Regions from separate parts of the Caballeronia sp. GAWG1-5s-s genome, predicted to be linked through region 2. Evidence: riboswitches for the same ligand, from Rfam matches in the RefSeq annotation. Region 2 holds a riboswitch; the other holds the start of a gene.
What was found. A riboswitch is a leader RNA that binds a small molecule or an ion and turns the genes downstream of it on or off. The one in region 2 is predicted to bind cobalamin.
Positions count from the first base shown of each region.

Region 1: linked by a shared signal. The riboswitch ahead of NCR34_RS03890 (TonB-dependent receptor domain-containing protein) and the one ahead of NCR34_RS16155 (CbtB domain-containing protein) in region 2 are both predicted to bind cobalamin.

Region 1 covers NZ_JALQDC010000003.1:304,972-316,829, forward strand. Annotated here, with positions in the region: gene NCR34_RS03835 (leucyl aminopeptidase) at 1-81, shown strand, start outside; gene NCR34_RS03840 (DNA polymerase III subunit chi) at 89-505, shown strand; gene NCR34_RS03845 (DUF2486 family protein) at 575-925, shown strand; gene ilvD (dihydroxy-acid dehydratase) at 1,005-2,678, opposite strand; gene NCR34_RS03855 (LysR family transcriptional regulator) at 2,785-3,741, shown strand; gene lgt (prolipoprotein diacylglyceryl transferase) at 3,778-4,674, shown strand; gene NCR34_RS03865 (SIMPL domain-containing protein) at 4,718-5,443, opposite strand; gene NCR34_RS03870 (EVE domain-containing protein) at 5,523-5,981, opposite strand; RNA gene ssrS (6S RNA) at 6,074-6,256, opposite strand; gene NCR34_RS03880 (cell division protein ZapA) at 6,361-6,675, opposite strand; gene NCR34_RS03885 (ATPase) at 6,672-7,061, opposite strand; cobalamin riboswitch at 7,301-7,595, shown strand; gene NCR34_RS03890 (TonB-dependent receptor domain-containing protein) at 7,681-9,552, shown strand; gene NCR34_RS03895 (FecCD family ABC transporter permease) at 9,588-10,586, shown strand; gene NCR34_RS03900 (ABC transporter ATP-binding protein) at 10,583-11,362, shown strand; gene cobT (nicotinate-nucleotide--dimethylbenzimidazole phosphoribosyltransferase) at 11,375-11,858, shown strand, end outside.
Region 2 covers NZ_JALQDC010000022.1:397,449-409,306, forward strand. Annotated here, with positions in the region: gene NCR34_RS16110 (efflux RND transporter permease subunit) at 18-3,218, shown strand; gene NCR34_RS16115 (efflux transporter outer membrane subunit) at 3,227-4,732, shown strand; gene NCR34_RS16120 (hypothetical protein) at 4,878-5,099, shown strand; gene ppk2 (polyphosphate kinase 2) at 5,106-6,002, opposite strand; gene lhpI (bifunctional Delta(1)-pyrroline-2-carboxylate/Delta(1)-piperideine-2-carboxylate reductase) at 6,237-7,178, shown strand; gene NCR34_RS16135 (hypothetical protein) at 7,261-7,581, shown strand; gene hmuQ (heme-degrading protein HmuQ) at 7,656-7,970, opposite strand; gene NCR34_RS16145 (DUF1428 domain-containing protein) at 8,010-8,381, opposite strand; gene NCR34_RS16150 (histidine phosphatase family protein) at 8,454-9,029, opposite strand; cobalamin riboswitch at 9,057-9,179, shown strand; gene NCR34_RS16155 (CbtB domain-containing protein) at 9,211-9,447, shown strand; gene NCR34_RS16160 (CbtA family protein) at 9,457-10,221, shown strand; gene NCR34_RS16165 (DUF1289 domain-containing protein) at 10,218-10,448, opposite strand; gene NCR34_RS16170 (cobyrinic acid a,c-diamide synthase CobB) at 10,445-11,743, opposite strand; gene cobO (cob(I)yrinic acid a,c-diamide adenosyltransferase) at 11,748-11,858, opposite strand, start outside.

The sequences.
Region 1 (11,858 bases), on a different contig from region 2:
AAGAGCGGGGCGGCGAAGGGCGCGACGGGCCGTCCGGTGCCGCTCCTCTCGCAGTTCCTGATCGACCGCGCGGGGCAGTGATCGCGCCATGACGCGCATCGACTTTCACACGAACGTCGGCGATCCGCTCGCCTATGCCTGCCGCCTCGCGCGCAAGGCGTATGCGAGCGGGCGCTCGGTCGTCGTGCTCGCGGACCCGGCGCGCCTCGCCGCGTTCGACGAACAGTTGTGGACCTTCGCGCCGCTCGAGTTCGTGCCGCACTGCATGGCGAAGAGCGCGCTCGCGCAGGAAACGCCGGTCGTGCTCGCCGCCGATCTCGACGACGTGCCGCATCATCAGGTGCTCGTGAATCTGGGCGCGCCGGTGCCCGCGCAGTTCGCGCGCTTCGAGCGTCTGGTGGAAATCATCGGCGACGACGCTGACGAACTCACGGCGGGGCGCGAGCGCTTTCGCTTCTATCGCGATCGCGGCTACGCCATCGAAACGCACAAGCAAGGCGGTTGAGCGAACAGTGCGTAACCTCGCGCCGCGTTAGCATCGGCGGTGGAGACCACTGAGAGACCATCCGACATCATGACCGACAACACGCACACGCCCGAATCGTTCGATTCGTCCATTCCCGTTCTCACCGATGTCGTCGTGCCCGGCAAGCCGGAGTTCGCGCGCGCCCCGGGCGTCAACGACGCGGCGGCCGCTTACGAGGCGCAACGCGTCGGCGAGCGGCTGCAAGGCCGTGTCACGCAGTTTCTGACCGGCGACGCCCGCGCGATCATCGAGGCGCGTTGCCAGGACGTGCTGCGCGAGCATTCGGCGAAGATGGTGCAGGAGATCACGCGCGAAGTGTCGCTGGCGCTCGAAAGCAAGATGCGCGAGTGGGTGGCCGTCGCGGTCGAGGAAGAGTTGCAGCGGCAGCGGGGCGGTTGAGTCTCGCGTTGCCGGGAATGACGAAAGGGGCGCATCGAGCGCCCCTTTTGCTTTGATCAGCGAAGACTGTCGGTCAGCTTCAGCCCGTCACCGCTCCGCGATTCGCCGGCAGCGCCAGCGCCGCGAACTTCGCCAGCACGCCGCGCGTGTACTTCGGCGCGGGCTTCTTCCAGGCGGCGCGGCGGCGCGCGATTTCCGCGTCGTCCACGTTCAGTTGAAGCAGCAGCTTGTGCGCGTCGATGGTGATGGAATCGCCTTCCTGCACGAGCCCGATCGTGCCGCCCGCGTACGCTTCCGGCGCGACGTGGCCGACCACCATGCCCCACGTGCCGCCGGAAAAACGCCCGTCGGTAATGAGCCCGACCGATTCGCCCAGCCCCTTGCCGATGATCGCCGACGTCGGCGCCAGCATCTCCGGCATGCCGGGGCCGCCCTGCGGGCCGAGATAGCGCAGCACGACGACATCGCCGGCCTTGATCTTGTCGGCGAGAATCGCTTCCATCGCGGTTTGCTCGTCGTCGAACACGCGCGCCGGGCCGGTGATCACCGGGTTCTTGAGGCCCGTGATCTTCGCGACCGCGCCGTCTTCCGCAAGATTGCCGCGCAGAATGGCGAGGTGGCCTTCCTTGTAGAGCGCCTGCTCGATCGGGAAAATCACCTTCTGATCCGCGCGCGGCTTGCTCGGCACGTCCTTCAGTTCTTCAGCGAGCGTGCGGCCCGTGATGGTGATGCAGTCACCGTGCAGCAGACCCGCGTCGAGCAGGATCTTCATCACTTGCGGGATGCCGCCGGCCTTGTGCAGGTCCGTCGCGACATACTGGCCCGAAGGCTTCAGATCGCAGATGACCGGCACTTTCTTGCGCATGCGCTCGAAGTCGTCGATGCTCCATTCCACTTCCGCCGCGTGCGCGATGGCGAGGTAGTGCAGCACGGCGTTGGTCGAGCCGCCCGTCGCCATGATGAGCGCGACCGCGTTCTCGATCGACTTCTTCGTGATGATGTCGCGCGGCTTCAAGTCCTTCTTCACGGCTTCGACGAGCACGCGCGCCGATTCGGCGGCGGAGTCCACTTTCTCGTCGTCGGGGTTCGCCATCGTCGACGAATACAGGAGCGACATGCCGAGCGCCTCGAACGACGAGCTCATGGTGTTGGCCGTGTACATGCCGCCGCAGGAGCCGGTGGACGGGCACGCGTTCTTCTCGACGCCCTTGAAGTCCTCTTCCGACATGCGGCCCGCCGTGAACTCGCCGACCGCCTCGAACGACGACACGATGGTCAGGTCCTTGCCCTTCCAGTTGCCCGGACGAATGGTGCCGCCGTACACGTAGATGCCCGGCACGTTCATGCGCGCCAGGCCGATCATGCCGCCCGGCATGTTCTTGTCGCAGCCGCCGATCACCACGACGCCGTCCATCCACTGGCCCTGCACGGCCGTCTCGATACAGTCCGCGATCACCTCGCGCGACACCAGCGAGTACTTCATGCCTTCGGTGCCCATCGACATGCCGTCGGAGATCGTCGGCGTGCCGAACACTTGCGGATTCGCGTTCGACTGCTTGATCGCCGCGATGGCGGCATCGGCGAGGCGCTGCAGGCCGGCGTTGCACGGCGTGATCGTCGAGTGGCCGTTGGCGACGCCGATCATCGGATTGTCGAAATCCTCTTCCTTGTAGCCGAGGGCGTAGTACATCGAACGATTGGGCGAACGCGCGACGCCCTGCGTCACGTTTTTCGAGCGGCGATTGAAGGCCATGTTGGGGCTCCTTGAAGATTCTTTTGTCTAGTGGCGCAAGAATGCAGCGTCGGCTTGTATCTGTCCAATATATTATTCAGGGTCTATTAGGTCGGAGAAGATATTGATGGACGAGCGAAACGCGCCGATCGAACTGCGTTTGCTGCGCTACTTCGTGACCGTGGCGGAAGAGATGCATTTCGGCCGCGCCGCCGCGCGTCTCGCGATGACGCAGCCGCCGCTTTCGCAGGCGATTCGCGCGCTCGAGGACGCGCTCGGCGTCGCGCTCTTCGCGCGCACGAAGCGCACGGTCGAATTGACGCCGGTCGGCAAGGATCTGCTGCCGGAGGTGCGGCGCATTCTCGCCGCCGCCGATGCGCTACGTCCGCTCGCGCAGTCGCTTTCGCGCGGCGAGGCGGGCGTGCTGTCGCTCGCGTTCGTGTCCACCGCGGACTACGGCCTCTTGCCCGCGCTGCTGCGTGATTTCGGCGCGCGCTATCCCGGCGTGCGGCTGCAATTGACCGAAGCGACGAGCGACGTGCAGATCGAAGAACTCGTCGCCGGGCGCGTGGACGCGGGGCTCGTCATTCCGCCGCTGCCGCCGCGCCACGCGATGTCGCTGTCGTATCTCGCGATTGCCCGCGAGCCGCTCGTCGTCGCCATGTCCGCGGACGCCGCCGAGCAATTGCAGCAGGGCACGGCCGAATGGGCCGACACGCCCGTCGATCTGCGCGATCTCGCCGCCGCGCCGCTCGTCGTGTTTCCGAGGCGTCTCGCGCCGGGTTTGTATGACATCATTATGGGCTGCTACGGCGCAGCGGGACTCACGCCGCGCATCGGGCAGGAGGCGATCCAGATGCAGACCATCGTGAGCCTCGTGTCCGCCGGCATGGGCGTCGCGCTCGTGCCGCAGTCGCTGCGGCATTTGCGGCGCACGGGCGTGGTGTATCGTCCGCTGCGGCCGGTGGCGGATGCGCCGGTCGTCGAAACCGGACTCGTGTGGCGCGCGGCCGAGGTGAGCCCGGTGCTCGCCGGCTTCATCGAGATCGTGCGCGCGCGGGCGGCCGCCGTCTCTGCTTTATGATTCGTGCCTGACTTCGCTTGGCTCTAGAACTCTACGATGCTCATTCACCCCAATTTCGATCCCGTCGCGGTTCACCTCGGACCGCTCGCCGTGCGCTGGTACGGCCTCATGTATCTGGTCGCGTTCATTTCCGCCATCGTCATCGGACGGCTGCGGCTACGGTTGCCGTATGTCGCCGCGCAAGGCTGGAGCGCGAAGGACATCGACGACATGCTGTTCTACGGCGTGCTCGGCACGATCCTCGGCGGACGCATCGGCTATGTGCTGTTTTACAAGGCGAGCTATTACGCGGCGCATCCGCTCGATATCTTCAAGGTGTGGGAAGGCGGCATGTCGTTTCACGGCGGCTTTCTCGGCGTGACCTTCGCGATGGTGCTGTTCGCCTACCAGCGCAAACGCACGTGGCTGCAAGTGACCGATTTCGTCGCGCCGATGGTGCCGCTCGGCCTCGCGGCGGGGCGTCTCGGCAACTTCATCAACGGCGAGCTGTGGGGCCGCGTGACCGATCCTGCCGCGCCCTGGGCGATGCTGTTCCAGAACTCGACGAACGACGACGCCATCTGGCTCGCGAAGAACCCGCAACTCGACGCGAAGTGGCATCTGATGGAAATCTTCCAGCGTTATCACATGCTGCCGCGCCATCCGTCGCAGTTGTATGAGATTGCGCTGGAAGGCATCGTGCTATTCATCGTGATCTGGACGTTCTCGCGCAAGCCGCGCCCGGTCGGCGCCATCTCCGCGCTCTTTTTGATCGGCTATGGACTCGCGCGCTTCACGGTCGAATTCGCCCGCGAACCGGACGATTATCTCGGCCTGCTCGCGCTCGGGCTCTCGATGGGCCAGTGGCTGTCGCTGCCGATGATCGTCGCCGGCGTCATCATGATGGTGTGGGCCTACAAGCGGCATCGTCGCGTGGCGGCGAACGCGGCGTGATCTCGCGCGGGGCCGCGATCGCGGTCCCGCTTACCTCGCTCGATCAGCGGCCCATCTGCACGGAGCCGGACACATCCACAGTGACGGTCGTCGTGCCGGCTTCGAGCGCCATCGGCGCGGCCATCTTGGCATCGGCGCCCATGGCGCGCGATTGCATCATCATCACCGGGCGCGGCGCCACGCCGCTATGCCCGACGTTCACCTCGCGAATCGAATAGCTGCTGTAGCCGAACGCCTGCGAGGCGGCTTGCGCCTGCTTGCGGAACGAATCGATGGCCTGCGTCGAGAGCTTCTGCTCCGCGGCGCGCTGCGCTTCCGGCGACAGCGAGAACGTGACGTTGCCAACTTGCATCGACGAACTCATCTTGCCCGCGAGCTTCGAGGCCGCCGCGAAGTCGTGCGATTCGAGCACGATCTCCGTGCGTCCGCGCCATGCGGATATCTTGCCGTCGCGGTCGGTGGACGGATACACCGTGAACGAGCCGCTTTTCGCGGTGACGCCATCGACACCCTTCGCTTCGCGCAATGCAGCTTCGGCGCGCTGATTGAGCGTCGCGGTAAGCGATGAAGGATCGGCGGCTTCCTGCTCGTAGAAGAGCGTAATGGTGACGACATCCTGCGGCACCTGCGCGCTCGCCTGCGCCGAAAGCGAGAGCACGCCCGCGGGTTGCGGATTGGCGATGACCGTCTGCGCGGCGGCCGAGGCGGAATAGGCGAGAGTGGCGCTCGACATCGCGAGGGCGAGGGCGGCGGCGGTTTTCTTGTTCATCATCGAAGGACTCCAACGCAAGGCGTCGCGTGATTCGCGACCGCACTTAGGCGTCCGCCTCGAGCCCTTAGTTCCTGCTCTAGACGAGGCGTTCGGTAATAAAGCGCCATTCGTCCTCGGTGACCGGCGTGATCGACAGCCGGTTGCCGCGCGCGAGCACTTGCATGCCGGCGAGTTCCGCATGCTCCCGCAGTTCGGCGAGCGGAATGAGCCGCGTCTTCTTCACGAAGCGCACATCCACGAGCATCCAGCGCGGCGTGTCCTGCTTGGACTTGGGATCGTAATAGGCGCTCTTGGGATCGAACTGCGTGGGGTCGGGATACGCCGTCGAGCAGACCTTCGCGATTCCCGCGATACCGGGCTCCGGGCAACTCGAATGGTAGAAGAGCACGCCGTCGCCGATTTGCATCTGGTCGCGCATGAAGTTGCGCGCCTGATAGTTGCGCACGCCGGTCCACGGCAGCGTCTTCTTGGGCGCGTGCGCGAGATGATCGATGCTCGCTTCGTCCGGTTCGGACTTCATCAGCCAGTAGCGCATGAGTTCGGCGTGAAGGAGTGTGCGTGCGGTTTCGGGCGATGCAAATGAAAACGGCACCGGTAAGAACCGATGCCGTTCGTGCTTCCAGAAATAAGGTCCCCGCCTCAGCCGCTAGGCCGGCATCCTGAACCTGGGTTCAAGATTGGTCGCGGTAAGCAACACTTCGGGTACATCAGACAGAGTGACGCGCGCGCCCGTGCTGCAACGTTCCGCAACCGTGCCAATGTAGCATTGGTTCAAGGAATATATGACCTTGGCGTACCAGGCAGGGAAACCTCACTGTACACCAAACGTTTGGTCCTTGCAGCCCTTGCCTGCGTTTCTCGCGGTATCTTTTTTTGATGGATATCGCGACGCTGATTAGATCAGCGCATGACCGTCAGTGCGCTTCATATTGCGCAATGACAGCGCCGAGCTGCTCGTTCATCGAATGCATGGTGCGGCGGATTTCCTCGGCCGGAAATGCTTCGCCGTGGCGCACGCTTTCCTGCAGCTTCAGTAATTCGGACGCGAGCGAAAGCGCGGCCATGACGGCAATACGGTCCGTTCCGCGCACGCTGCTTGCGTTGCGCACCTTGTTCATTTCGGCATCCACGCGGGCCACGGCTTCGCGCAGCGCGGCCTCGGTTTCCGGCGAGCACGCGAGACGATACTGCTGGCCGAGAATGGATACTTCGATCTGCGTGGTCGTCATGCCTTCTCTCCTTGATGTTGCTCGCCGTGCACTTCTTCCGCGTGCGCATGTTCGTGCTGCGCTTCGCGCGACGCGCTGGATTCGGCGTTCAGAAGATCGAGCTGATTGTCGCTCTCGGCATGATGCGCTTTGCCGCGCGGCAGTTTTTCGAGGATCGCGTTGAGGCGCACTTGCGCGTCGTCGATCTTCGCGGACAGCGAATCGCGTTCGCCTTGCAGCGTGTCGCGCTCGTGGCGAACCTGCGCGAGTTCGGCCTGAACGCTGGCGTAATCGGCGCGCAGCTGTTCGATTTGTGCTTCGAGCGCGAGACGCGCCTGATTGTGGCGCTCGCTGATCTTGATCAGCCGGCCGATGTTCCCTGACAGTGATTCGAGTTCGTTGAGCATGTGCTGCGTCCTCTAAAGACCTGGCATTTTAGCGCGGTTCAACGGTGCTTCCGATAATTGTCTCGTTTCGAGACGTAACAACACGCGATCTTGCGCGCATCGCCGCGTATTCATGTGCGGAATGGCCGCGCGTGACGCACTCGGATGCGTGGCTGACGACGCTTGCTCGTTGCTCGCTCGTCGCTCAAGCCTCGCGATGACGGGGCGCGCGCCTTCTTGACGGCCCCCATGCGCGCTCCTACACTTGCCGCACTTTTGGTGCTCGCGCCGCCTTTCTTGCGGCGCAGTCAAACGGGAAACAGGAAGCGTTGTCTCGCCTCGCGCGGCTCGCCAACCTGTGCTGCCCCCGCAACGGTAAGCGACCGCAACGCAAGTTGCAAGTCGTCCCTCGCGCGTTTCTTCTTGTTGCTCCGTGGTCGTTTGCCATCCGAGACGCGACTGCAAGAAACGTGTCGGCGCCACTGCGCTTCGAAGCGCGGGAAGGCGGGACGATGCGTCGCCAGCCCGGATACCGGCCAATCGTCCAGCGCGCCGATGCTTTGCAAGACGGCGCGTGCGTCGCGCACAGACCTCGCGGGGAGCGGGGCACGCGCCAGTCTCCAACGGGAACGCTCCACACATGCTTTTGCCTTCGTCCGGCCTCATTCGTCGCGCGGCGCGCGTCGTGATGTGCGCCGCCGCGAGTGCGCCGCTTGTCCAGGCCGCGCACGCCGATTCCGATTCTCCGTCGCAGACGCTCGCGCCCGTCGTCGTCACGGCGACGCGCGGCGCGCAACCGCTCGCCGATTCCATCCCGCAGGCGACGCTCTTCGACGCGCAAGACATCGCCGACAGCAATGCAAACGATGTGCTCGGGCTCATCGCGCTTGCGCCCGGCGTGCAGATCACGCGCAACGGCGGGCCGGGCGCAACCTCGGGCGTCTTCATACGCGGCGCGTCGTCGACGCAATCGCTGGTGCTGATCGACGGCGTGCGCGTCGAATCCGTCTCTCTGGGCGCGGCCCAGTTGTCGCAATTGATGCTCGATCAGACCGGCCGCGTGGAAGTGGTCAACGGCAACGTGTCGGCGCTGTATGGGTCCAACGCGATCGGCGGCGTCGTGCAGATTTTCACAAAGGAGGGCGAAGCACATCCGCCGCGCTTTCACTTCGAAGCCGAATACGGCAGCTATCACACGCAGCGGCAGTCGGCGGGCGTCGACGGCGCGCTCGATGCCGGGGGCCGCACCACGTTCAGCCTGAACGTGTCGCGCGAGAAGACCGACGGCTTCTCGTCGATCGATCCCGCGCTCGCGCCCGCCGCGAATCCGAACGCGAACGGTTATCTGAACGAAAGCGTCGCCGCGACGCTGCGCCACAAGTTCAGCGACAAGTGGGACGCAGGCGTGCGCTTTCTGCAATCGAACGGCGTGAACAGCTTCGACGATCCCTACGGCGTGCCGACCGATCTCAACGAATCGCATGATCGCGTGCGCTCGGCGTCGGTGTTCGCGAACGGCAAGCTGACCGACAACTGGACGACGCACTTCACCGTCGCGCAAGGGCAAGACCGGGCGAATATCGAGCACAACGGCGTCTACACGAGCCGCTTCGACTCGGAGAATCATCAGTATCTGTGGCAGAACGACTTCCGGCTCACCGAGGCGCATAAGCTCGTGTTCGGCTACGAGCATCTCGACCAGTCGCTCGACTCCGATCAGTTCAGCGCGCCCGACCGGCATGTGAACTCCGTCTTCGCGGGCTATGTCGGCCGCTTCGGTCCGAGTGAAGTGCAGGCCAACGTGCGCCGCGACCAGTATTCCGACTTCGGCAGCGCGAACAGCTACTATCTGGGCTACGCGTACAACTTCGATTCGCACTGGCGCGCGAGCGCGAGCTACGCGGCGGCGTTTCGCGCGCCGAGCTTCGACGATCTCTACTATCCGTTCAGCGGCAATCCGTCGATACAGCCGGAGCGCAGCCATTCGGCCGAGGCCGCGTTGCAGTACGCATCGGACCAGATCGGCGTGGTGCGCGTGACGGCGTTCGAGACGCGCTATTCGAATCTGATCGACTACGTGGGCGACAGCAGCGGCTTCTATACCGCGCAGAACGTCGGGCGCGCGAAGGTGCAGGGCGTCGAGGGATCGTGGGCGGGACACGTGGGCGCAACCGACGTGCGCGCGAGTGTGACGTTTCAGAATCCGGTCGACGAGACGAATCACGAAGACCTCACGCGTCGCGCAAGGCGCTTCGCGTCGCTGTCGGCGCATCGCTCGATCGGGCGCTGGCGCGTGGGCGGCGAATGGATCGTGAGCGGCGCGCGCAGCGACTACGATTCGACGCTCGCGGGCTACGGCGTCGTCAATCTTTCGGCGCAATACGACATCACGAAGTCGTGGTACGTGAATGCGCGCATCGACAACCTGTTCGACCGCAACTATGAACTGGCTTACTCGTACAACACGCCGCGTCGCGGCGCTTACGTCACGATCGGCTGGCATCCGTCGTGAGCCACGCCGCTGACGCGCGCCGCCCGATGAAGGCGATGCACGCAGGCCGCGCCGCCGCGATCTGGCTCGCGCTCGCGGCGGCGGCCCTTGGCGTGCTGGCGGCGTCGCTCGCGCTCGGAAGCGTCGCGCTGCCGCCATCGCGCGCCATCGCCGCGCTGCTGCACGCGCATGCGGCCACGCCCGATATCGCCGACGAAATCGTGCTGAATTTGCGATTGCCGCGCGCGCTCGCGGGCTTCGCGTCGGGCGCGCTGCTCGCGCTCGCCGGGGCGCTGCTGCAAGTGCTGCTGCGCAATCCGCTCGCTGAACCCTACGTGCTCGGTGTATCCGGCGGCGCGGCGGCGTTCGCGCTTTCCGCGATGCTCGCGTCGATGCCGTGGTGGGGCGTGGATCTCGCCGCGTGCGCGGGCGCGCTCGCATCCATCGTTCTGGTGCTCGGACTCGCGCGCACGCACGTGTGGCACGGCGAACAGGACGCATCGCCACGGCTCTTGCTCACGGGCGTCGTGGTCGCGGCGGGGTGGGGCGCGCTCATCACGCTGATACTCAGCGTGGCGCCGGAGAACCGGCTGCGCGGCATGATCTTCTGGCTGACCGGCGACCTCAACGGCGCATCGACGCCGTGGCCCGCGATGCTCGCGCTCGGCGTGGCGCTCGCGTTGATCGTGCCGTGCGCGCCGCAGTTGAACGTGCTGCTGCGCGGCGAAGCCACGGCGCGTTCGCTCGGCGTGCCGGTGGAACGCGTGCGGCTGCGGGTGTATCTGGTGGCATCGCTCGCGGCGGCGGCGGCCGTCACGACGGCGGGGACCATCGGCTTCGTCGGGCTCGTGGTGCCGCATCTGCTGCGGCTCGCGTTCGGCAACGACCAGCGCATGCTCGTGCCGGCCGCCGCGCTCGCGGGCGGGCTCGCCGTGATGAGCGCGGACCTCGCCGCGCGCACGGTCATCGCGCCGGCGCAGTTGCCGGTGGGCGTTGTCACGGCGCTGATCGGCGTGCCCATGTTCCTGTGGATGCTGCTGCGAAGGTCGCGATGAAGCCGCTCTCGATCGACAATCTCGTCTTGCGCGCGGGCGCCCGAACGCTCGTCGATGGCCTTTCTGCGATCATCGCGGCGGGCGAAGTATGGTGTATCGCAGGGCCGAACGGCGCGGGCAAGACCACGCTCATCAGCGTGCTGGCGGGACTCGCGAAGCCGGCATCTGGCGCGATCACGCTCGGCGGCCGCGCGCTCGCGTCATGGCGCGCGGCGGACCTCGCCCGCGAACGCGCGCTGATGCCGCAAAGCACGCACGACGCCTTCAGCGCGACCGTGCTCGACACCGTGCTGCTCAACCGCTTTCCGTATCTGACGGGCTGGGGCTGGGAAAGCGAAGACGACCGCGCCGCCGCGCACGCCGCGCTCGCGGCGCTCGGTCTCGCAGACCTGGCTTCGCGCGACGTGCTCACGTTGTCGGGCGGCGAAAGGCAGCGCGTGGCGCTCGCCGCCGCGATATGCCAGCAAGCGCCGCTCTTGCTGCTCGACGAACCGCTCGCGCATCTGGACCTGCATCATCAGATCGACTGCCTGCATGCGCTCGCGGCAGCCGCGCGCGACGAGGGACGCGCGATCGTCTTTTCGTGCCACGACCTGAATCTCGCGCGCCGCTTCGCTACGCACGCGCTCTTGCTCGACGGCCAGGGCGGCGCGCATGTCGGTGCTGTCGCCGACGTGCTGACGCCCGCGCGCGCGAGCGCGGCGTTCGGCTATCCGCTGGTCCTGATCCGCGATGGCGAGCATGAAGCGCTCGTGCCTTCGCTTCACCCTTTCTGACGAGGAACGCCGATGTCCACTGCTCACGCGCTGCCCAAGCCCCGCCCGCTCGACCGCAGCATCGAACCGGAGCTGCGCCGCATCATCGACATGAAGACGAAGCCGCCCGGCAGCCTCGGCCGGCTCGAAACGCTCGCGCTGCAAATGGGATTGATCCAGCAGACGACGAAGCCGCGCATCGAGCGTCCCGCGATGATCGTCTTCGCGGGCGATCACGGCATCGCGGCCGAAGGCGTGAGCCCGTATCCGCAGGAAGTGACGGCGCAGATGGTCGCGAATTTTCTGGCGGGCGGCGCGGCGATCAACGCGCTGTCGCGCTCCGTCGGCATGGCGCTCGAAGTGGTCGATGCGGGCGTCGCGACGCCGATTCCGGTCGATCACGGCTACGAGCGCTTGTCGCTGGGTCTCGGCACGCGCAACTTCGCGCGCGAAGCGGCGATGTCGCGTGAGACGGCGCTCGAAGGCATCGCGCGGGGCGCGGCGCGCGTGCGACACC
Region 2 (11,858 bases):
AACGAACAGAACCCGTCATGAACATATCCAAATTCTTCATCGACCGCCCGATTTTTGCGGGCGTGTTATCGGTGGTCGTGCTGCTGGCCGGGATCATCGCGATGTTCAGGCTGCCGATCTCCGAGTATCCGGAAGTCGTGCCGCCTTCGGTGGTCGTGCATGCGCAGTATCCGGGCGCGAATCCGAAGGTGATCGCGGAGACCGTCGCTTCGCCGCTCGAAGAGCAGATCAACGGCGTAGAGGACATGCTCTACATGCAGTCGCAGGCCAACAGCGACGGCAACCTCACGACCACGGTCACGTTCAAGCTCGGCACCGATCCGGACAAGAACACCCAGCTCGTGCAGAACCGCGTGAACCAGGCGTTGCCGCGTCTGCCGCAAGACGTGCAGCGGCTCGGCGTCACGACGATCAAGTCGTCGCCCACGCTCACGATGGTGGTCCACCTGAACTCGCCCAACGGCCGTTACGACATGACGTATCTGCGCAATTACGCGCTGATCAACGTGAAGGACCGGCTCGAACGCATCGCCGGCGTCGGCGAAGTGCAACTGTGGGGCTCGGGCGATTACTCGATGCGTGTATGGCTCGATCCGCAAAAGGTCGCGCAGCGCGGCCTGACGGCGACCGATGTCGTCAACGCCATTCGCGAGCAGAACGTGCAGGTCGCGGCCGGCGTGATCGGCGGTTCGCCCACGCTGCCTAACGTGCCGCTGCAACTTAACGTGAATGCGCGCGGCCGCTTGCAGAACGAGTCGGAGTTCCGCGATATCGTGCTGAAAACGTCGCCGGACGGCGCGGTCACGCATCTCGGCGATGTCGCGCGTGTCGAACTCGCGGCGTCCGAATACGGCTTGCGCTCGTTGCTCGACAACAAGTCGGCCGTGGCTATCGCGATCAATCAGCAGCCTGGCGCGAACTCACTGCAAATCTCCGACGAAGTGCGCAAGACGATGAAGGAACTGCAGGCGGACATGCCTGCGGGCCTCGAATATCAGATCGTCTATGACCCGACGCAGTTCGTGCGTTCCAGTATCGAAGCCGTGATCCATACGCTCGCGGAAGCCATTGCGCTCGTCGTGCTCGTGGTGATCGTGTTCTTGCAGACGTGGCGTGCGTCGATCATTCCGTTGCTCGCCGTGCCGGTGTCGATCGTCGGTACGTTCTCGCTGTTGCTCGCATTCGGTTTCTCGATCAACGCGCTGTCGCTCTTCGGCATGGTGCTCGCCATCGGTATCGTCGTGGACGACGCGATCGTGGTGGTCGAGAACGTCGAGCGCAACATCGAAGCGGGCTTGTCCGCGCGAGAGGCCACGTATCAGGCCATGCGCGAAGTGAGCGGGCCGATCATCGCGATTGCGCTGACACTCGTGGCCGTGTTCGTGCCGCTCGCGTTCATGTCCGGCTTGACGGGCCAGTTCTACAAGCAGTTCGCGATGACCATCGCCATCTCGACGGTGATCTCCGCGTTCAACTCGCTGACGCTGTCGCCCGCGCTGGCCGCGCTGCTGCTCAAGGGTCACGACGAGCCGAAGGACTGGCTCACGCGCGGCATGGATCGCGTGTTCGGTGGCTTCTTCCGGCGCTTCAACGCGGTGTTTCACCGTGGCTCCGAGTCGTACAGCAAGGGCGTGAAAAGCGTCATCAACCGCAAGGCGATCATGATGGTGCTCTATGCGGTGCTGCTCGGCGGCGCGGTATTGATGGGCAAGATCGTGCCGGGCGGCTTCGTGCCCGCGCAGGACAAGGAGTATCTGATCAGCTTCGCGCAGTTGCCGAACGGCGCATCGCTCGACCGTACCGAAGGCGTGATCCGCGAAATGAGCGCCATCGCTCTGAAGCAGCCGGGCGTCGAAAGCGCGGTGGAGTTTCCGGGCTTGTCGGTGAACGGCTTCACCAATTCGTCGAGCGCGGGCATCGTGTTCGTCACGCTCAAGCCGTTCAAGGACCGCGTGCATGACAAGGCACTTTCCGCGAACGCCATCGCAGGCGCGCTGAATCAGAAGTATGCGGGCATCAAGGGATCGTTCATCGCCGTGTTCCCGCCGCCGCCGGTGCTCGGCCTGGGCACGCTCGGTGGCTTCAAGATGCAGCTCGAAGATCGCGGCGCGCTCGGCTATGCAGCGCTCGCCGATGCCACGCAGGCATTCATCAAGCGTGCATCGCAAACGCCGGAACTGGGGCCGACGTTCTCCAGCTATCAGATCAACGTGCCGCAGCTGAACGTCGATCTGGACCGCGTGAAGGCGAAGCAATTGGGCGTCTCCGTCACCGATGTATTCGACACGATGCAGGTGTATCTCGGCTCGCTGTATGTGAACGACTTCAATCGCTTCGGCCGCGTGTATCAGGTTCGCGTGCAAGCGGATGCGCCGTTCCGCGCGAATCCGGAAGACATCGGCTTGCTGAAGACGCGCAATGCGAATGGCGACATGGTGCCTTTGTCGTCGCTCGTGAAAGTCTCGCCGACGTATGGCCCCGAAATGGTAGTGCGCTACAACGGCTATACCGCAGCGGACATCAACGGCGGTCCCGCGCCCGGCTATTCGTCGGGGCAGGCGCAGGCGGCGGCCGAACGCATCGCAGCGGAAGTGCTGCCGCGCGGGATCAAGTTCGAATGGACCGATCTCACGTACCAGCAGATCCTCGCGGGCAACGCGGCGCTATGGGTGTTCCCGATCAGCGTGCTGCTCGTGTTCCTCGTGCTGGCCGCGCTGTATGAAAGCCTCACGCTGCCGCTCGCGGTCATCCTGATCGTGCCCATGAGTATCTTGTCCGCGCTGCTCGGCGTATGGCTCACCGACGGCGACAACAACATCTTCACGCAGATCGGCTTGATGGTGCTCGTGGGCTTGTCCGCGAAGAACGCGATTCTGATTGTCGAATTCGCACGCGAACTGGAAATGCAGGGGCGCTCCATCGTGCAGGCCGCGATCGAAGCCAGCCGTCTGCGTCTGCGTCCGATTCTGATGACGTCCATCGCGTTCATCATGGGCGTGGTGCCGCTCGTGTTGTCGTCGGGCGCAGGCTCTGAAATGCGGCACGCCATGGGCGTCGCGGTGTTCTTCGGCATGTTGGGCGTGACGCTCTTCGGCCTGATGCTCACGCCGGTGTTCTACGTGATTCTGCGCAAGCTGAGCCGCACCGAACATGTGACGGACAAGCATGGCACGCATCCGCAGATGCGCGGTATCGGCGCATCGTACGAGGCGCAATGAGGTCGATAATGAACAAGATGCCTATACAAAAATGGCTGGGTTTGCCCGCGCTGATGAGCGCGTTGCTGGTGGTCGCGGGATGTTCGCTCGCGCCCACGTATGAAAAGCCGGACGTCAACGCACCGAGCGCCTATAAGGAAACGCCGACGCTCGCGCCTTCGGAAGCGGGCACCTGGAAGACCGCGCAGCCTTCGGAAGAAATGATGCGCGGCGAATGGTGGACGCTCTTCGACGATGCCACGCTCAACGATCTGGAACGTCAGGCGCAAGAAGCCAATCAGAACCTGAAAGCCGCGGCGGCGCGCGTGAAGGAAGCGCGGGCGATCAATCAGACTGCGCGTGCCGGGCTCTTTCCGACGCTCGACGCAGGCTTCGGTCCGACGCGCGAGAAGTTCTCGCCCGCATCGCAGTTCCTGCCTCCGGACGCGAACGTTCCGGCGCAGACCTTGTGGCGCGCGCAGGCGAGCGTGTCGTACGAGGTGGATCTGTTCGGGCGCGTGTCCAATACCGTGCAGGCCGCCAACGCCGACACGCAGCAAAGCGAAGCGTTGTTCCGTTCCGTGCAGCTCGCGTTGCAGGCGGATGTCGCGCAGAACTACTTCGAGCTGCGCGAGCGCGATGCCGAACTGGACGTGTACACGCGCACCGTGACGCTGCGTGAAGAAGCGCTTAAGCTCGCGCAGCGACGGTTCGCCGAAGGCGATATCAGCGAACTCGATGTCGCACGCGCCAAGTCGGAACTCGCGACCGCGCGTTCGGATGCGATGACCGTGCAACGGCTACGGGCGGCATCGGAGCATAGTCTCGCGGTATTGCTCGGCAAGACGCCCGCCGAGTTTTCGATGGCCGCTAATCCGCTCAAGCCTGTGACCGTGCACGTGCCGCCCGGCTTGCCGTCTTCCTTGCTCGAACGTCGCCCGGACATTGCGGCTGCCGAGCGGTCGATGGCGGCGGCCAACGCGCGCATCGGCGTGGCAAAGGCGGCGTTCTTTCCGTCGCTCACGCTGACGGGTTCGGGCGGGTTCGAATCGGCCACGCTCGGCGATCTCTTCAACTGGTCGAGCCGCACGTTCCTGCTGGGACCGTTCGCGGGCACCATGCTGAATCTGCCGATCTTCGATGGCGGACGTCGCAAGGGCAATCTCGCCAATGCGCGCGCCATCTACGAAGAGGACGTGGCCAATTATCGTCAGCAAGTGCTCGTGGCGTTTCGTGAAGTCGAGGACAACCTGTCGGACTTGCGCATCCTGGAAACGCAGACGGCGACGCAAGCGGATGCGGTGAATGCGTCCGTGCGCGCCGCGCAACTGTCGCGCAGGCAGTACACGGAAGGCGCGGTGAACTATCTCGACGTGATCGACGCGGACCGCACGGTGCTGCAATCGCAGCGCGCGGCGGTTCAGCTCGCGGGCGCGCAGGCGGTATCGACGGTTAATCTCGTTCGGGCACTAGGCGGCGGCTGGGGCGATGCAATGCCGACGCCCGTGCCTGAACCGAGCCTCGCGCAGAAGTAATGCCAACGCACAAAGCCCCGCTCAAAGCGGGGCTTTTGTCATGAAGGCGATTGTTCGTCGCGAGGAACATATGTCTTCACCTGGCGCCCATTTATCCCGTGCGACGCGATCACTAGAATCTCAATCATGGGAACGGGAGCGTGCAATGAGAGCTTTGATCGAAAGACAGTTATATCAACCGTCAGTGGTCCTGCCACTGCTTCTTCTAACGCGCCTGATGGTGTCGCTCGACTTCAATCTCGCGCAAGTCGCATTCGTAATGTTGCTCAGAGGCTCGCAGCAGGTCTATCATTTCGTGCATCAGGCGGCGCTGCGTCAGCGTGGCGGCACGGCGGTGGAGCGCATCGCCTGCCGTCACTGCTGCTGAACTGACTCAATACACTTCGGGGACGTACATCGATTCCGGAACGGGCTGACGCAGGTAATCGGGATTGAATACGCGCTCGGGCAGCGTGATCTGCGGGTGTTCTATCTCGTGATACGGCACCTGGCTCAACAGGTGATGAATGCAGTTGAGGCGCGCGCGCTTCTTGTCGACAGCCTGAACGACCCACCACGGCGCTTCGGGAATATGCGAGCGTTGCAGCATGACTTCCTTCGCCGCCGTGTACGCTTCCCAGCGACGGCGGCTCTCCAGATCCATCGGACTCAGCTTCCACTGCTTCAACGGATCTTCGATTCGCGCCTGAAAGCGCACTTCCTGTTCGTCGTCGGTGATCGAAAACCAGTACTTGATGATCTGGATGCCGCTACGCACCAGCATCTTCTCGAACTCCGGTACCGAGCGAAAGAATTCCTCATACTCTTCGTCGGTGCAGAAGTGCATCACGCGCTCGACGCCCGCGCGGTTGTACCAGCTGCGGTCGAACAGCACGATCTCGCCGCCCGCCGGCAAGTGCGAGACGTATCGCTGAAAGTACCATTGCGTGCGCTCGCGGTTGTTGGGCGCGGGGAGGGCGGCGACGCGGCAGACACGCGGATTGAGCCGCTGCGTGATGCGTTTGATCGCGCCGCCCTTGCCAGCGGCATCGCGCCCCTCGAAGATCACGACAAGCCGGTGGCCCGTATGAACCACCCAGTCCTGTAGCTTCACCAACTCGCCCTGCAGCCGGAACAACTCGCGGAAATAGGTCTTGCGAAGCTGCCGCTCTTCGTCCGAGAACGCCGCTTCGCCATCGAGGAAGCGATCGTCGATTTCCATCTCGAACTCTTCGTCGTAGCTGTCGATCAGGTCGGCGTGAAAGCGGCGCTGCTTGTCCGTCGTGGTCATTGAATGCTCCATGTGCGTGCTGTGGCCTGCTTCTTGAGTGCAGTGTGCGGGCGGCGCAGAACGCCCGATGGTGACGTTCCCGCATGGCAGTAGTGTGACACCGCCTTCCGCGTCATCTCGCGTCATTCATTGTATGAAGCCGCGCGCTTTATGACACGAGCCGCGCGGCCCTTAGAATGGTCGAGCGTTTGATGGCATCACGATGGCACAACCATTCCAGAGGCGAACCGCACGATGATCGACACACCTGGCGCAATTCCCGTTTTCGACGCGGCGCAAACCGCACGCCTTCTGCCTTACGACCGCTTGGCGGATACGCTCGCCGCGACGATGCTCGATTATGCAGCCGGCCGCATCGAGAGTCCTGAGCGGATGGTGGTCCCGCTTGCGCACGGCGGGGTCATGCTCTCGATGCCCGCAACCGCCGCCGACATTGCCATGCACAAGCTCGTGAACGTGTGCCCGGGCAATGGCGCGCGCGGCCTCGCGACGATTCACGGTCAGGTCACCGCTTTCGACGCCACCACGGGCGTGCCCCAGTTCATGTTCGACGGTCCCACGGTCACGGGTCGCAGAACGGCCGCGGTCTCCATGCTGGCGATACGCGCGCTGGCGGCCGGCAGTCCGCGCGAAGTGCTCGTCATCGGTACCGGAAAGCAGGCGGTGTCGCATGTGGAAGCGCTCGCAAGCCTGTATCCGGAAGCGCGCCTGTTTATTCTCGGGTCGCGTGCGGGGCGCGCGAGCGCTTTCTGCGCGGACCATGCCGCGCTTTCGCCGAACCTGGTCCCGCTCGAAGGTCCGGCGATACCGGATTCCATCGACGTGGTGATTACCACGACCACCAGCAAGACCCCCGTGTACACGCTTGCGGCCAGCGCGGCGCGACTCGTGATAGGCGTAGGCGCCTTCACCGCCGATGCCGCCGAAATCGCGGCCTCGACCATTCAAGCCAGCGCCTTGTTCGTCGACGATCTCGCAGGCGCGCGCCACGAAGCGGGCGATTTCATCCTCGCCGGAATCGACTGGAACGCGGTTCGGCCGCTCGCGACGGCGCTTGCATCGCATGAAAGACCCGACGTTCCGGTGGTTTTCAAGTCGGTCGGATGCGCGGCCTGGGACCTCGCGGCCTGCCGCGTTGCGAGGGCAGTCTTGTCCGACCAGAGCCAAGCCGGGTGACAGGTGGAACAACCTTTGCTGTAAGTTTGCTCGATGACGATTGCGCGACGGCGCTCAAGCACTCCAGCGAATGAACAGATCAATGAACAGTCGAATCGACACCGACCGGGCGGCATGGCCGGCAGAATACCGAACCGCCCATAGCAACGACCTTGCGGTGGCGCGGGCGCCGGCGCCTTCTGTGCAAGGGCGCGCCGCGCCGCCCGCCGCTTATTTCATCTCCGTCCTCGAAATGGCGACCGGCGAGCAGCTCGGCAACGAGGAGCGCGTGCGCGCCGTCGCCATGCTGGAGACGGAATTCGGCGCCGGCAGACCGCGTACGCTCAAAGAGGCAGTGCGGATCTGCGCCGCCGCCATTGACTCCTCTACGTTGCAGCGCATGGCGCGCGGCGCGAAGGCCTGATTTCGAAGCGCCGAAAGCGGTCGTAGCGCACGCTCTTTAAGCACATTCTTTCATCAACGTGTAAAAGAAACGTGCTACTTGACGGTCTGAATAACTTCGAAGCCTTCGAATTCAGGGTGCCCGAGATAGAGCTGGCGCGTCTCGCCGCCTGCGTTGCGATGCGCGGCGCGAAAGGCGTCGGACCGCGTCCAGTCTTCGAACGCCGCCCGATTCGCCCAGATCGTGTGGCTCGAATAGAGGACATGATCGTCCTTGGCCGGGCCCTTAAGCAAATGAAATTCGACGAAGCCGGCGACGTCCTTGAGATGCGTGTCGCGGCTCGTCCATAGGCGCTCGAAGTCGGCTTCTGCGCCGGGCACGATCTTGAAGCGATTCATGGCGATATACATGTCGATACTTTCCTTTGTGGTGATTGTACGAACGAAGGCTTAAGAGCGCGCCAGTTCGACTATCGTCGCAAAGCCGCCGAAGAACATGCGCTTCGCATCGAACGGCGGCTCGCCATGCTCCATCATCGCCTTCAGACGCGGGTCATTCATGACCTTTGCGTTCACTGCGTCGCGCTGCTCGCGCGATTCATAAAGTATCCACGAGAACGCAATCGTTTCACCTTCCTTCAATTGCACGCTCTGCGGAAATGAAGTGACTTTCCCCGGCTTCACGTCGTCGGCAATGCTCTCGACGAATTGCAGTGCGCCGTGCTCCAGCCAGATCTTGCCCGCCTCTTCGGCCATGACGCGATACGCGTCGATCTTGCCGATGGGGACAGGTACGACGAATCCATCCACATAGTGCGCCATGTGAGCCTCCTTGAGCGATATCGACAGCGTCATGCCGTCAATTGCATTGGAGCCCGAGCCGCACGACGAAGTTCAGGCCACGGTCCACACGCCGCACCGCCGGTCACAGTCGAGCGATATGGACGACAGGGGCGCGAAGTCCATCGCGAAGATAGATTCGAGCGGGTCGCCTCGCACATGCGCCAGTGCGGCTTTGACGACGATGGCATGCGTGACGATCAAGTAACGTTCGGTGCGGGCATTGTCGCGCACAAGAGTTGCCAGCGCGTTCGCAATGCGTTCGGACAGCATCGCAATACTCTCGCCGCCGTGCGGCCGCGCGTCGACATTCGCGAGCCATGCGCTCATGCCTTCAGGGTCCTTCTCGGCGATGGCGCGTATCGCATGCCCGCGCCAGCGGCCGTAGTCCATATCGCTGAAGGCGTCGCACGTTTCGACGCTGCTTGCTATCCATGCGGCCGTCGCGCGGGCAACGGCCGCGGGACTCGCTATCACGCGGCCGTCGAAATGCGCGAAGCGCTGCCCAAGCGCCGCGCGGTCATCGCATGCAGGCGGCTCGTCGCCCGTCGGAAAGCGGGCGGTTTTCATCGCGTGCGTGGCGGCGTGGCAGAGAAGCGTGATCTTCAATGAAGGAGGCAATGGGCGCATCGTTGCTTTACTTTGCCCGCAATCGTCCTAGAATGGCAAGCTTGCAGTGCGAGGAAGCCGGTGCAAGCCCGGCACGGTCGCGCCACTGTAAGCGGCTTTCGTGAGAACGACGGTCCGCGAGTCAGACCCCGCTGCAAGCTCTTTCGTCTACTGGGACGCGCTTTTCCCTCGGAGAAACTCAATGAATGTCGCTCACGCGCCGGTCTATTCCGCCGCTCCCGTTTCCCCCGCCGTCGATGGGCCGGTGCCTATTCCGGTACGTGAAGTCTTGCCTTGGGCCGTGTTCATCGGCCTGATCCTTTTGATCGCCATTTATTTCGTCGGTGCCGAGCAGGGCGCGACGTCCATCTTCTCCGGCATGGTCGTGCACGAATTCGTGCATGACGGCCGGCACTTGCTCGGCTTTCCCTGCCACTAAGGGCGCGTCATGATTCGCAGCTTGTTGATACGCGGCATGATCGCGGGTCTCGTCGCGGGCCTGCTCGGCTTCGGCTTCGCGAAGCTCGTCGGTGAGCCGTTCGTTGCACAGGCCATCGCGTTCGAAGGAGAACATGCGCATGGACATAGCCATCAGGAAGCCACGGCTCATTCACACGATCACGACGGCGATGAAGAACTGGTGAGCCGGGACACGCAGGCCGGTCTGGGTCTCTTTACCGGCGTGGCAGTATTCAGCGCTGCGCTCGGCGGCATTTTCTCGCTCGTCTTCGCATTCGCTTATGGCCGGCTCGGCGCATTGCATGCGCGCGGCACATCGGCGTTGCTGGCAATATTCGGTTTCTTAAGCGTGGCGGTCGTGCCTTTCCTGAAGTATCCGCCGAACCCGCCCTCGGTCGGCAACGCGGCGACGATCGGTCCGCGCACCGCATTTTTCTTCGGCATGTTGGCGCTCTCCATCGCGACAGCGGTGTGCGCCGTCGCGCTGCAAAGGCGGCTGCGCGTGCGGCGCGGCGAGTGGAACGCAACGATGATTGCAGGCGCTTTCTACATCGCGTCGATGCTGCTCGCGCAGTTCGCGCTGCCGCGTATCGAAGAAGTGCCGGCCGGCTTCTCGGCGTCGTTGCTCTGGAACTTTCGCATCGCGGCCATCGGCATTCAGGTCATCATCTGGACGACGCTCGGGCTCGTGTTCGGCGCGCTCGCTGCCCGCGAACTCGAGCGGCCCGCATTGCGCAAGGTGGCGGCCGTCTAAGCGTTTTCTCGCGACAATGCCGCTTGCCTTGCGGGCAATTCATCCAATAGCGCGAGTTTCGCGGCATCGTCCATCGAACGGAACGACTTGATCTCTTCGCGGCTCCGGAAGCATCCCGCGCACAGACCGTGTGTGGGATCGATCTTGCATACGCCCGTGCACGGCGAACCGACCGGCTCTTGCGACTTCGCGCGCGCAATGGTGAAGGCGAGGTCGATGATCGTCATAGCGATTCACCGCGAAAGAGCGCCGCGGCGGCGGCCGGATTCGATGGCCAATACGCGTGCATATACGTGGCCGTGATCGGACCGTGGCGATAGAGGGCTTCGCCTTCGGCGCCTGTCGTTGCATGCTTCGAGGTCGGATGCGGCTGCATGGGTGTATCGAGCGTGGAGTAATGGAACGTGTGACCGGTGAGCGCGCCATGCGCGGTATCGAGCCTTTGCATTGCAAGACGCGCGAGACGGCGCTGCATAAAGGCGTTGCCGGGGAGAAGACCGAGCATCGCATGCTTCGTGCCTTCCACGTCCGTCAGCGTGTCGAGCAGATACAGCATGCCGCCGCATTCAGCGACGACGGTTCTTCCACGCGCTACATGCGCTTGAATCGCTGTTCGCGTGCGCAGGTTCGCGGCGAGCGTGGCCGCATGCAGTTCCGGATAGCCGCCGGGAAGATAGAGCGCGTCGGCATCGGCGGGCACGGGTTCATCGGCGAGCGGCGAGAAGGTGCTGACGCGCGCGCCCATTGCGTGCAGCAAGTCGATATTGGCCGGATAGACGAATGAAAACGCAGCATCGCGCGCCACGGCGATATGCAAGCCTCCGAGCAAACGCGGCGGCGCTTCCTGCATCGCGTCCTCGAAGTGCACAAGCGGCGGTAGATCGGCAAGCGTGGTAGCGGCAATGGCATCGGCGGCGCGATCGAGACGCGCATCCAGTCCCGCCACTTCTTGCGCTTGCGTCAAGCCCAGGTGACGCTCGGGCAGCGCGATGTCCTCTGCATTGCAAAGATGCCCGCAATAGCGCAGTCCATCGGGGATGGCTTCGGCCAACATCTGCGCATGCCGCGCCGATGCGACGCGGTTGGCGAGCACGCCATAAAACGGGACGTCCGCGCGATAACGCGCCAGTCCGAACGCCACCGCGCCGAACGTTTGCGCCATGCCATGCGCGCCGATCACCGCGAGCACCGGCACGTTGAACGCGGCAGCGAGGTCGGCGCTGCTCGGCGTACCGTCGAAGAGACCCATGACGCCTTCGATCAAAATCAGATCGGCTTCGCGCGCGGCCTCTGCGAGCAACACGCGGCATGCGTCGAGACCGACCATCGACAGATGCAGCGAATAGACGGGCGATCCGCATGCGCGTTCGAGAATCATCGGATCGAGAAAATCGGGACCGGTCTTGAAGACGCGCACGCGCAGGCCACGCCGCGCATGATGACGCGCAAGCGCGGCCGTCACCGTGGTCTTGCCTTGATGCGACGCGCTCGCGCCGATGAAGAGTGCGGGGCAGGAGGGCATGAGTTCAGTACTCGACGCCAGGTTGCGCCTTGACGCCCTGCTCGCGATACGGATGCTTCACGAGCCGCATCTCCGTGACGAGGTCCGCCAGTTCGACCAGCGCATCCGGCGCATG